Regions from separate parts of the Cytobacillus spongiae genome, predicted to be linked through region 3. Evidence: predicted binding sites of a transcription regulator. Region 3 holds the regulator's gene; each other region holds the start of a gene.
The links. The regulator Rex, encoded in region 3, represses fermentation and respiration genes when NADH is low (regulators of the CRP and FNR family bind a similar motif). The targets are predictions, from matches to a motif close to TTGTGAAATATTTCACAA.
Positions count from the first base shown of each region.

Region 1: LS684_RS02555 (4Fe-4S dicluster domain-containing protein) is a predicted target of Rex. The motif match lies at 1,490-1,507, and genes of this name have one in related genera.
Region 2: adhE (bifunctional acetaldehyde-CoA/alcohol dehydrogenase) is a predicted target of Rex. The motif match lies at 1,586-1,603, and genes of this name have one in related genera.
Region 4: LS684_RS11275 (4Fe-4S dicluster domain-containing protein) is a predicted target of Rex. The motif match lies at 1,488-1,505, and genes of this name have one in related genera.

Region 1 is NZ_CP089997.1:479,330-482,534, reverse strand. Features, by position in the region: gene LS684_RS02560 (molybdopterin-dependent oxidoreductase) at 1-1,459, opposite strand, end outside; gene LS684_RS02555 (4Fe-4S dicluster domain-containing protein) at 1,582-2,136, shown strand; gene LS684_RS02550 (PucR family transcriptional regulator) at 2,138-3,205, shown strand, end outside.
Region 2 is NZ_CP089997.1:1,897,802-1,901,006, forward strand. Features, by position in the region: gene LS684_RS09610 (MDR family MFS transporter) at 1-358, opposite strand, end outside; gene LS684_RS09615 (CGNR zinc finger domain-containing protein) at 458-970, shown strand; gene LS684_RS09620 (hypothetical protein) at 1,261-1,488, shown strand; gene adhE (bifunctional acetaldehyde-CoA/alcohol dehydrogenase) at 1,630-3,205, shown strand, end outside.
Region 3 is NZ_CP089997.1:303,954-307,158, forward strand. Features, by position in the region: gene LS684_RS01705 (ABC-F family ATP-binding cassette domain-containing protein) at 1-336, opposite strand, end outside; gene moaC (cyclic pyranopterin monophosphate synthase MoaC) at 482-970, shown strand; gene LS684_RS01715 (redox-sensing transcriptional repressor Rex) at 1,154-1,807, shown strand; gene LS684_RS01720 (twin-arginine translocase TatA/TatE family subunit) at 1,884-2,069, shown strand; gene tatC (twin-arginine translocase subunit TatC) at 2,087-2,827, shown strand; gene LS684_RS01730 (YdiK family protein) at 2,854-3,060, opposite strand; gene LS684_RS01735 (CPBP family intramembrane glutamic endopeptidase) at 3,061-3,205, opposite strand, start outside.
Region 4 is NZ_CP089997.1:2,231,615-2,234,819, reverse strand. Features, by position in the region: gene LS684_RS11285 (YjcZ family sporulation protein) at 2-109, shown strand; gene LS684_RS11280 (Crp/Fnr family transcriptional regulator) at 497-1,195, opposite strand; gene LS684_RS11275 (4Fe-4S dicluster domain-containing protein) at 1,567-2,163, shown strand; gene napA (nitrate reductase catalytic subunit NapA) at 2,240-3,205, shown strand, end outside.

The DNA.
Region 1 (3,205 bases), 180 kb from region 3:
TCGATTTTTCATATGGAAATGTTGAAAAGCCTGGCCTTAACTCATTTAAACGTTTTGCCAAGAGCCTCATAATTTCTAAATCGCTTTTACTTTCATAATATGGTTCGATGGCTGGTTCATTGATGCCCATCCAATGGTGCCAATAGCTTGGAACAATATCCCATTCTTCAAAATTGGTTGTAGTTGGTAATACAATATCTGATAAATTGGCAGTTGGAGTTAGAAACTGATCGACAGTTACAACTAGATCTAAGTTATGGAGTAGCTTCTCCAATAATTTTTGATCAGGATTTTGGGTAAGGAGATTCCTGCATGAAACCCATAGCATTTTAATTGGAGGTTCCTTTGCTTCCATTAGACCCTTAGCGAAATCGTTCATATGAAGTGGACGTACACTACTTACTTCGTTATAACCATTTTGATAATATTTCATAATCTTATTTGTGAATTCTAAGCTTGCCTGTTGAGCGTACAAAATCCCCGAGCCTTTTTTTCCAACATTCCCTGTCATAGCCATTAACGCGTTGATGGCTCGGATATTTTGACCACCATTTTTATTCCTTTGAAACCCGAATCCTATCCAAACCATTGCATTTGTTCCGATGATGGTTTCCGCTAATTTCTCAACGATTTCCTTCTCAAGTCCACATTCTTTTAGGAGTTCATCTATTTCTAAAGAATGGAGATAAGTGAGGAAGACTTCGAAACCAACTGTATTTTGATCGATAAAATGATTATCAATCCCATTCTTCTCTACAATTGTTTTAGCAATAGCAAGAGCCATGGCCCCATCTGTACCTGGTTTAATTTGAACGTATATGTCAGATTTCTTCGCAGTAGCAGTATAAACAGGGTCAATCGTAATAATGGTAGCCCCTCTGCTTTTGGCTTTATATAAATAGGGAACTGAGTGAATCGATGTCCATACAGGATTGCTTCCCCACAAGATAATTGTTTTGGCATAGCTTAGTTGCTCTGGTTCTGACGTTTTGTAACCACCAAAATCATAGATGGAAGCATCCAATCCCGATGACCAACAAGGCGAACCAACAGCACGAGAGGTCTGGCCTAAACTATTAAAAAACCCCTCAACACTATTATGCAAGAGACCAAAATTCCCAGAATACTTATTTAAAGCAAGAGCAAGATTTGATTCATACCGGTCATAAAGCTCGACGATTTTTCTACAAATCCTATCAATTGCCTCATCCCATGTTGTTCTATTCCATTCCCCGCTCCCTCTTTTGCTTTGAATCATCGGATACTTAAGCCGCTCAGGATGGTAGACATGAGACAAATAATTGTATCCCTTAGGACACAGCTTTCCTGAAGTATAGCCATGCTTCTTATCACCCGTTACTTTTACTAACTTGCCGTTTCTTGTATATCCGAGCATCGCGCAGCTGCTGTAACAGTTTCTAGGGCAAACGTGACGAGACATTTTATAAAAGGTATCCATTCATCATTCCCCTGACTATTTTTATGGATTTTGTGAAATTCATCACATTGTCACTGAATTACTTCCCATTATAAACTAAAATAGTATTAAGAATATACCCTTTCTAAAAGAGGTGAAGCTCTATGAAACAATTAGCCTTTTTTATAGATATAGATAAATGTATTTATTGCAATTCTTGTACCTTTGCTTGTAACAATGAAAATCGTACAGGAGATTATAAAAGGCGAAAGGTTCTATCCTTTTCTGATAGCCATTCATTTGAAGAGATGCATTTCTCTATGTCTTGCAATCACTGTGAGACTCCTGCATGTATGACCGTATGTAGCCGTAATTGCATTCGGAAAATGCGCAATGGAATTGTTGTTCTAAATCCACATTCCTGTGACGGTTGTGGAAAATGTGAGTCTGTATGTCCTTTTCAAGCGATATCTATTAATACGGCAACTAAAAAAGCAGATAAATGCGACATGTGCTATAGCAGGTTACAACAGAATGAAGCACCTGTATGTGTAGAATCCTGCATTGCCGGCGCAATAAAAATTGGTGATATTCATGCACATGATGCCTCTGAATACTCGACTTCCTTTGGGGAATTTTCGATGAAAAACTTCACCAACCCCTCAACCAGATTAAAATATTCTAAGAAAGACAAAATTCGAATTTGGGGTACCAATTAAGATGAAACCAGTGAATTCATTAACTTATGAAACATTAATAACTTGCAGTCCGTTTTTTTATAGCCAAATTCTTGGTGGGTGGGTAGGAAAACAAAATCTACTCCAGCATGTTGTTTTAAATGAAATGCCTAAGGAAAAAGACAGTTTGGTCATCATACCCCTCTCGGAAGATTCGATCCTTCTTGTAGAGAGTCATCTTAGGGACAACAATTGTTCAGGAATGGTACTGATTGCTTGTCCTTCGTATGATATCCCAAGCGCCATCACAGACATAGCCAACGATATACAAAAACCTTTACTTCATCTTGAAAATTTTAGCGAGGAAGAAGTATACAAACGCATGAAAGAGGTATTCTTCCTCTATGAAAACAATCTATTGTCCATGATGAAGAATGATTTAACCACTTACTGGCTTCAATTATTTCACGAGAAAGGTTTAGAACGAGTAGTTGATCAGTTTAATCAATTCCTAGGCCATGACATTTCATTATTTACTGAGAACAAGAAGCCGGTTCCTCTTTTCCCAAACAAGTATTCAGAAAAAGACTTGGTTTCTATTGACTGGAACGAGCAAGGCTCTACGGAAAAGAGACTCACAGCTGTTCACAACAAAGAAACGTTTTTAGTATGTTATCCTATTTCTGATTCAAATCAACAACACTTTGCGTACCTTTTATATGAAAATAGTTGCTCACAAACCCCATCAACTTCCTTGCTGGTAGAGTCTATCGCACCGACAATGATTTCGTGGTTAAAACAAATGGAGCTAATTCGCCATGTCCATTCAAAATATAAGGACCAATTCCTGTTTGATATTCTTCATAATAATATTGATTCTGAAAGAGAATTGATGGAGTTAGGCTTATTAAGGGGAATGGAATTTACCCCAAATGCCTTTGCTCTTTCAATGAACATAAACAGCCACCGGACCATTCCGATCGATATCATAAAGAATATTCAAAGAATCATGTTGGAGAGCCGTTTGTCAGAGGATATTATTTATACAACCTACCTCAATCATCGGATCGTTGCCATTGTTTGTCCATCCATGCAAACTGAGCACAACAAG
Region 2 (3,205 bases), 1.6 Mb from region 3:
CTTGAGAAAAAAAGGCTAAGGCAGCAGGCTCGTAGCATGCAGCGCCAATTCCAATTAAAAGTACGGCTACTGACACCTCAAGAAAAGAAGGTGCGTAAGCCAAGACAACAAATCCGATTCCTCTAAGGAATAGACCGATTCCCATCATCCGTTTATATCCCAATTGATCTCCCATTATGCCTGTGAAAAGTGGCAAAGCTCGGGAAGACAAGGTAAGCAAGGATAAGACCGTTCCAGTCTCCCATGGTGTTAGCCCAATGGAATTCGACAAATACACGGCCAAAAATGAAAATACGGCAAATCCGGCAAAATTTAAGAAGAACCCTGAAGTTAAGGTGATTTTTGTAGAAGCATTCATACGTATCCTCCGTGTAACCTTCAATATATTTTGGTGGTTACAAATAGTTTATGATATACTAGACAAAAGTGCAACTCTCAAAAACGATTGGTGGTTACAATGGATAAAGGAAATGAAAATGACGAACTCCTCCTGTTCCTCAATACATGGGAAATATCGAACGACAACAGAATCCCTATAGAAAACCTGCACACTCAAGACGATTTACAGATTTTTTCTATACGAGAGAATACAGATGCTCTACCAGATGTTCGTTTATTTCGAAATGAACTCCGACATGCCTTGGCAAGCGGCACGATAGAGGGCATGAACCAATGGATCATTCGAAGGAATGTACATACACAAATGACAACTGGGAGTGGGAAATATCGGTTAGAATTTTTCACCAACCGACATAGTATCATTGATCATATACTGATTCTCGTCTTACAGAAAGTTGAAGAAGGCCAATTTCATCGATATAAGATTTGCCCTGATTGCCAATGGGCATTTTACGACGCTTCTAAAAGCAGTACAAAGAAATGGTGTAGTATGAACAAGAACAGCTCAACTGGTAGAGCTTGTGGTACAATCGCGAAAGTAAGGAAATACCGGGAGAAAAATAAGAAATAGGCAAAAGATCATTGAGATCTTCTAAGGAGTCAGATAAACCTTGGCTACTTACTTGAACTTGTTCAATATACTAAATGGATATATTATCTCAATATAATAATTAAATGTAAGCGTTTTCAACCAATGTACGTAACGATTCTCATCCAACTAAATGAACGATCTATATACATAAGGAAATACTGTTTATTTAGAAACACGAAATGAGATTCAAACTTTGTTCAATATTTCACAAACTATTATCTTGATGATGTGTTATATTTAAATCAGAAAAGCACTAAGGAGTGATTAACATGATGGTATGTGAATGGAGAAACTTTTCAACAGATGCTGATACTTACACGCAAGATGCTTTCGAAGAAATGATCGGCGATGAATTTGAGGCAATGATGTTTAAAGATCAGGAAGAATTCCCAGCGTATATCTGGACAGTCAATTTTGTGATTATCGTCAAACGTTGCTCAAAAGCATATACAGATGTGTCCTTCGAGAAGATTCCTCGAAATCCAGTTTGTGAATAATAATGTTAACCCCTGTCGTGTAAACAACTAAGAGGCTACAACAGATGTGACATGCTTTAATTCAATCTTTTAGATAGAATCTTTTTTTTGAAGGTTCTTGTGAAATGTTTCACAATATCTTGTTTTGGAGGAGAGTTGAACATGGTAGTTAAAGAGAAAGTAGTATCGGAGCAACAAGCAGTAACAAGTGTCATTGATACGCTTGTTAGAAACGGGAAGAAAGCGCTAAAGGAATTTCAAGAATTTAATCAAGAGCAAATTGACGAGATGGTTAAACAGATGGCTCTGGCTGGATTAGATCAGCATATGCCGCTTGCGAAGCTCGCGGTTGAAGAAACCGGTCGCGGCGTGTACGAGGACAAAATCATTAAGAATTTGTTCGCAACCGAGTACATCTATAACAATATTAAATATGATAAAACAGTTGGAGTCATTCATGAAAACGAACAGGATGGAGTTACCGAAATCGCAGAGCCAGTAGGGGTAGTAGTCGGGGTAACTCCTGTAACCAATCCAACGTCAACGACGATGTTTAAAGCGCTTATATCAATAAAAACAAGAAACCCGATTATCTTTGCTTTCCATCCATCGGCTCAAAAGTGTAGCAGTGAAGCAGCGAGAATTCTTCGAGATGCAGCGGTGAAAGCGGGAGCTCCAGAAAATTGTATCCAATGGGTAGAGAAGCCATCCTTACAAGCAACGCAAACGCTTATGAATCATGACGGTGTATCAATGATCTTAGCAACTGGTGGAGCGGGAATGGTGAAATCCGCATACAGTTCAGGGAAGCCGGCATTAGGAGTAGGTCCTGGTAACGTTCCTTGTTATATAGAAAAAACGGCGAAAATCGGCCGGGCGGTCAATGACTTAATACTCTCAAAAACCTTTGATAATGGAATGATCTGTGCTTCAGAACAGGCCGTTATAATTGATAAAGAAATCTATGAAGAAGTTAAAATGGAAATGATCTCACATAACTGTTATTTCTTAACGGACGATGAACGGATCAAGGTTGAAAAGCTCGTGATCAATGAAGCATCATGTGCCGTAAACGCAGCGATTGTGGGGATGCCTGCTGCAAAAATCGCCAAAATGGCAGGAGTAACCGTTCCAGAAGATACGAAAATGTTAGTAGCAGAATTAAAAGGGGTCGGCCCTCAATATCCTCTATCAAGAGAAAAGCTAAGCCCAGTACTTGCTTGCTATAAGGTGAACAATAGCGAAGAAGGCTTTAAGAGAGCAGAGGAAATGCTAGAGTTTGGTGGGCTCGGCCATTCGGCTGTCTTACATTCAACAAACGAAGAATTAATGAAGGAATTTGGCAAGCGGATGAAAGCATGCCGCATTATCATTAACGCACCATCTTCACAAGGGGCAATTGGTGATATTTACAATGCCTTCTTGCCTTCACTAACACTCGGCTGTGGTACATTCGGTGGGAACTCCGTTTCTCAAAATGTTGGTGCTGTAAACTTATTGAATATTAAAAAGATGGCGAAAAGGAATGTGAATATGCAATGGTTTAAGGTTCCACCAAAAATCTACTTTGAAAAAAACTCAACACAGTATTTAGCGAAAATGCCAAACATTTCAAAGGCATTGATCGTAACGGATCCAGGAATGGTGAAGCTTGGCTATGTAGATAAAGTCCTTTACTACTTAAGAAAACGTCCTGATTATGTTCACTGTGAAATTTTCTCAGAAGTAGAGCCGGATC
Region 3 (3,205 bases):
ATTTGGGTTCGCCATCTTTTCTTCTAATCTGCGCAAATCTTTTTCCATTTGACGAAGATGGTTGAACACGGTAAGCATTTCATCCCAAATCGATAATTCTGAAGCGAGTCCTGTGTTTTGAGCAAGATAGCCAATTTCGACTCCTTTTGGTTTAATCATGTCTCCAGATTCATAGGAAAGCTGTCCTGCAATGATCTTTAAAAGAGTCGACTTACCTGCACCATTTCGCCCAACGAGCGCTATTCGGTCCCTGGATTGTACTTCTAGCTTTATATTCGATAAAATAAGGTCAGCACCAAAATATTTATTTAATTGGTTTACTTGTAATAAAATCATGTTCTTTCACCTCAATGTTATAGAAATAGTGTAACTTATCTTCTATAATTCGAGCAATAAGAGTAAACTTGTGAAGTAACGTACAAAGTTCATACACAGATGGAATAAAATAGTGTATATTTTGATAGAGAGGTGTTTTTTAAAGATGACAGAATTTACACACTTTAATCAAGAAGGAAGAGCAAAGATGGTGGATGTGAGTGATAAGCCAGAAACAATAAGAACGGCAATTGCTCATTCTAGCATTACAGTTAATAAAGAAATTTATGAGAGAATTACTAATCAACAAATGAAAAAAGGGGATGTGCTTGCCGTCGCCCAGGTAGCTGGAGTCATGGCTTGTAAAAAAACGAGCGAGCTAATTCCAATGTGCCATCCACTCCCATTAACTGGAGTAGACATATCATTTGCATGGACAGTGAAAGAGGAAGACTATATTCTAGAAATAGAAGCAGCCGTCAAAACAAAGGGTAATACAGGTGTTGAAATGGAAGCGCTAACAGCTGCGTCCGTTTGTGCCCTTACTGTCTATGATATGTGTAAGGCAGTTGATAAAGGAATGGTAATAGGTCAAACGTATTTAGTAGAGAAAACAGGCGGGAAAAACGGTGACTTTAAACGAGAAAAGCTATAGTAAAAAAGAATCTTTCTGGTAAAGGGACTTAGCAGGATGACTATTTGTGTGGAGATACACGAAGAAATCTCTTGATGAAGAAGGATGACTGCACCATCTGAGAGCCTACAGAAGGTTAACGAAGATTAACGGTCTCTTAAGGAAAACAACAAATACTAGAGTAGGGGAGCGGGGGAGATTGATATGAATAATGAAACCATCAAAATTCCGCAAGCGACAGCCAAGCGGCTGCCATTATATTATCGTTTTTTAAAAAACTTACATTCTTCAGGAAAACAGCGGGTTTCATCTGCTGAGTTAAGTGAAGCCGTAAAGGTCGATTCTGCAACAATACGTAGAGATTTTTCTTATTTTGGTGCTTTAGGAAAGAAGGGATATGGGTATAATGTGAATTATTTATTATCCTTCTTTCGAAAAACACTCGACCAGGACGAGCTTACAAAGGTTGCGTTAATTGGGGTCGGAAACTTAGGAACGGCATTTTTAAATTATAATTTTTTAAAGAATAATAATACAAAGATCGAAATTGCTTTTGATGTGTCCGAAGATCGCGTCGGGAAAAAAATCGGAAGTGTTCCCATCTATCACATGGATGACCTTGAAGAAAAGATTAAAGAACATGATGTGCAGGTAGCGATCTTAACCGTACCAGCGCCAGTTGCGCAAACGATTACCGATCGAATTGTAGAGGTCAATATTAAGGGGATTTTGAATTTTACACCGGCTCGATTAAATGTGCCTTCAACGATTCGTATTCATCATATTGATTTGGCAGTTGAGCTTCAGTCTCTCGTCTATTTCTTAAAGCATTATCCGAATGAACAAGTGGAATCTTAAATTTATTCTATCCAATAGAAAACAGTTGAACATCAGTATAAAAACGTTATGATAGAGAAAGGGAGGTGAGGCTAAAATGATGAACGTTGGTATGGGAAGCCTCTTACTAATTGTATTTGTAGCATTATTAGTATTCGGTCCAAAAAAGCTACCTGAGCTTGGTAAAGCGGCAGGAAATACACTTCGTGAGTTCAAGAATGCGACGAAGGGTCTAGCGGACGACGATGACGATGATGTGAAAAAAGATAAAGAAGTTAAGTAATGTTAGGATGAAGCGTTATGGATTCTCATAAAGACATGACGATGTTTGAACATATAGGTGAATTAAGAAAACGGCTAGTGATTTCAGTCGTTTTCTTCTTTATTGCTGTCATTTTGAGCTTTTTCGTAGCTGAGCCGTTAATAGTCTTCCTGCAAAATGCAGATGAGGCAAAAGAGCTTACGATGAATGCGTTCCGTTTAACGGATCCGATTAAAGTGTACATGCAATTTGCCTTTATTATTGCCTTTGTTCTTACATCACCTGTTATTTTATATCAATTGTGGTCATTTATTAGTCCAGGTCTCTATGAAAAAGAACGAAAGGTTACATTAAGCTATATTCCCATCTCGGTTCTATTATTTATCGGGGGGATTGCTTTTTCTTACTTTATTCTCTTTCCGTTTGTCATAGACTTTATGACCCGAATTTCCGACCGATTAAATATTAACCAAGTGATTGGAATCAATGAATATTTTCAGTTTTTATTTCAGCTAACACTCCCATTTGGATTTTTATTTCAATTGCCGGTTGTGATTATGTTTCTAACGAGGCTTGGATTAGTTACGCCAATGTTTTTAAGCCAAGTTCGGAAATATGCCTATTTTGTATTAATTGTCATTGCAGCATTTATTACTCCACCAGAATTATTATCTCATTTAATGGTGACTGTCCCGCTACTGCTCCTATATGAAGTAAGCATCATCATTTCCCGTTTTTCTTATAAAAAAGCACAGGAATCGATGGAATCCTATGATTAAAAAAATGAGCCTCCCAAGCGAGAGGCTCATTTTTTGTTTTCCACTTTTTTGAGCTTGAAGTGAAACATGATCATGCGTATGCCTGAACCAAGGTCGAAGGTGGCAAGCATGATAAATAAATAGGTAATAAATCCATATTCGCCGCTTTCCCTTACATTTTGTACAGCAAATAAGGTAAAAATTAATCCAAGACATACGTAAACGATGCCAGAGAACAGTGGTGACCTTCTCATCTAAAATCCTCCAATAAAGCTCTGAATTTTCTCTGCTTCCCGGAGCATCTTCTCGATCTCCTCTTTAAATACCGATTGTGTAATGACAACAAATGTGTTCATTGCGACATGAGCAAAGATCGGTACAAGAATCCGTTTGGTTTTT
Region 4 (3,205 bases), 1.9 Mb from region 3:
AATGAGTGCAGGTTGCGGATACGGTTCAGGATTTGCGTTAATTGTTGTTCTGTTCATTTTATTAATTATTGTTGGTGCTGCATACGTTGGTGGCGGTTTCGGCTATTAATTAGCTGAAATGAGTGCTTTTTCAGCATTCTCTTTTAAGTATGTAATAGAAAGCTTGAGAAGAAGCAGGAGACATTCTGCTTCTTTTCTTTTTTTGAATGACTGTTTTCGTATACAGTGTTGCTTTTGAAACATGGGTAATTTTCCGCCAGGATGCTCGCATGGCACAAGGCGTGCGGCGAGTATCATCGGCTTCGCCTGTTGGATCTCAACTGTCCTACTGCTACCAGTGGCATTTCGCGTCCTCCCGCTCCAAACGATAGCCTTCGTTTATAGACGGGAATCTTCCCTCGTATATAACACCAATCTGTTAGAATATCACCTTATTAAGGGAGAATGGCTGTCTTTCAAAAAAAAAGGGGGGGAGGGAACCTGTTCTTCGATCGCATTAATCAATATTACATAATTCAATCGGGCAGTTTTCACAATCTATTTCTTTCTTTAAATAAGCAAGGTTATGGATGATAAGGTGTTTTCGATCCATTGAAATAATGCCTTCATTTTTTAAAACAGTAAGCATTCGACTGATACTTTCTCGAGCCGTTCCACAGAAATTTGCCAGGTCTTGATTCGTTAATGGTACAGTAATAAAAATTCCATCTTCTCTTTTTACTCCATAGCTATTACAAAGTCTAATAATGGTTGAATATAAGGCCCCTTTTTTTCCATTAAGTACAAGGTCTCGAAATTTGGTCATAGTTTTTCTCATATGATCATTCATCCATACTAAAAATTGAAAAGAAACCGCACTATTTTGAAAGAGAGTTGCTTCTAGGTCACAAATATTAATAACAGCTACTTGGCAATTTTCGATCGCCTTTGCGTTGAAAATGTAACTAGGATTCTCGGTGAATAGTGTTAATTCCCCAACAATATCATTTACTTGGCATAAACGTAAGTATAGCTCGTTTCCTTCAGCGTTCATTTTTGACACTTGTATTTTCCCTGAAAGTACGATGTATAATTCCTTCGCTTCTTGTCCCTCTTGAAATAAGTACTGACCTTTATGAATTTCTATTATTCTATTAGCAGATTTTAATAATAAATCGATTTCGTAATTCAAAGGTAGCTGATTAATCGCTTCCATGACTATTTCCTCCTTTCTATTTTGGACTATTCCGACCTAAACAAACAAAGGATGCCTACTCAGCAATCATGTCAGTGCCATCTTAAAGAATAAGAGCCCCCTAAGTCCATAGGTATTAGAAAAAAATTTAGATGATTATGTGACAATTTCCTATTTATAGATGATAAATCCCTATTTTAGTAGATATTGGATAAATGTTATAGGCAGAAGAGTGGAGGAAGTTAGGATAGTAGGAAGAATCATAAGAATTTTGTTTATTTAAATTATTGTGAATTTGTGAACGATTTTCCATTTGTGGAATTCATCACAGAATAAAGGGATGGAAGCGTTTACGATAGGGGTATCATCTCTAATGAAAGAAGGCTGGTTCATTGAAAGGCATCGGGTTTCTTAAAGTACTAGCTGGAGGTCTCGTAGCATATGAGCTCTTAAACTTAATGAATACAGGAAATAAAGCCGTGTTAAGGCCACCTGGTGCAGCAGATGAGGATGAATTTCTCGCTTTATGTGTAAGGTGCGGAAAGTGCATACAAGCATGTCCCTATCATTCAGTTCAAATGGGGAATGAGCAGCTTGGTTTAGGCATCGGCACGCCATATATCCATGCTCGAGAAAACCCATGCCGGTTATGTGCAGATTTTCCTTGCGTACAGGTTTGCCCTACAGAGGCATTATCAAATGTCTCGGATGTGTACGATGTGGAGATGGGGAGTGCAGTAATCGATCAAGAAGCATGTATTGCCTATCAAGGAACGCGCTGTGAAGTTTGTTATCGTGAGTGTCCGTTAATTGATGAAGCGATTCAATTAAATATTTACATAAAACCGGATGATCCGACCCATGCCGTCTTTGCACCCATTATCAATAAACAGAAATGTGTGGGCTGCGGGATATGTGAGGAGCGTTGTGTGGTCGATCATCCAGTTGCGATTCGCGTTAAGCCTAGAGAGATAAAAGGGTTATTTTAGTTTGGATGTTGGATGATTATTGTCATCCAGTTCAATAGATTTCATTTTCTTCATTAAGATGGGAGGAAAGTAAGCGATGGATTTAACAAGAAGATCGTTGTTAAAAGCGACCGCTATATCGATGACGATGGCTGTTGCTGGATGTAAAAAGAAGGAAGCTACACCTGCAACAGGTAGTATGAATCAGCAACCTGAAACGGCTGAACCAGACGAATGGAAATCAACAGTATGTCGTTTTTGTGGTACCGGGTGTGGAGTGTTAGTAGGGATTAAAGATGGAAAAGTCGTAGCAACAAAAGGAGACCCTGATAACCGTTCAAGTAAAGGCTTGAATTGTATTAAAGGATTTTACGTAGGGAAAATCTTATTTGGAGAAGACCGTTTAACCAAGCCTTTGATACGAGAGGATCAATCAAAGAAAGGCACAATGGAAGGATTTAGAGAAGCATCATGGGAAGAAGCGTTAGATCTTGTCGCAAGCAAGCTGATAGAAGCCAATAAAAAAGACCCAAAGTCGATTGCATTTTGGGGTTCGGGACAGCAAACCATTATGGAAGGATATGCTTCCGTAAAGCTATGGAAAGCCGGATTGTTAAATAATAATATTGATCCAAATGCTAGGCTTTGTATGGCAAGTGCAGTTGCGGGTTTTATGACCACCTTTCAATCGGATGAACCAATGGGCTCCTATCGGGATCTAGATGAAGCAGATGTATTTGTAACATGGGGAGCAAATATGGCAGAAATGCACCCTGTCTTGTACTCTCGCTTAACTGCGAGAAAGCTAAGCACGGCTGGAGTAAAGCATTATGACTTAACAACAAGACGTTCGCGTACATCTGAAACGGCTGATTTCGTATACGAGTTTAGACCACAAACCGATCTAGCCATTGCAAATGCGATAGCAAACTATTTAATCCAAAATAACTTATACGATCAACAATTTGCTGAAGAACATTTACAATTTAAAGCCGGCACGGAGAATTTAGGTCATACCTACGATGATCAATATGAAGCATCAGAAGTTGGAAAAGTTGCGGAT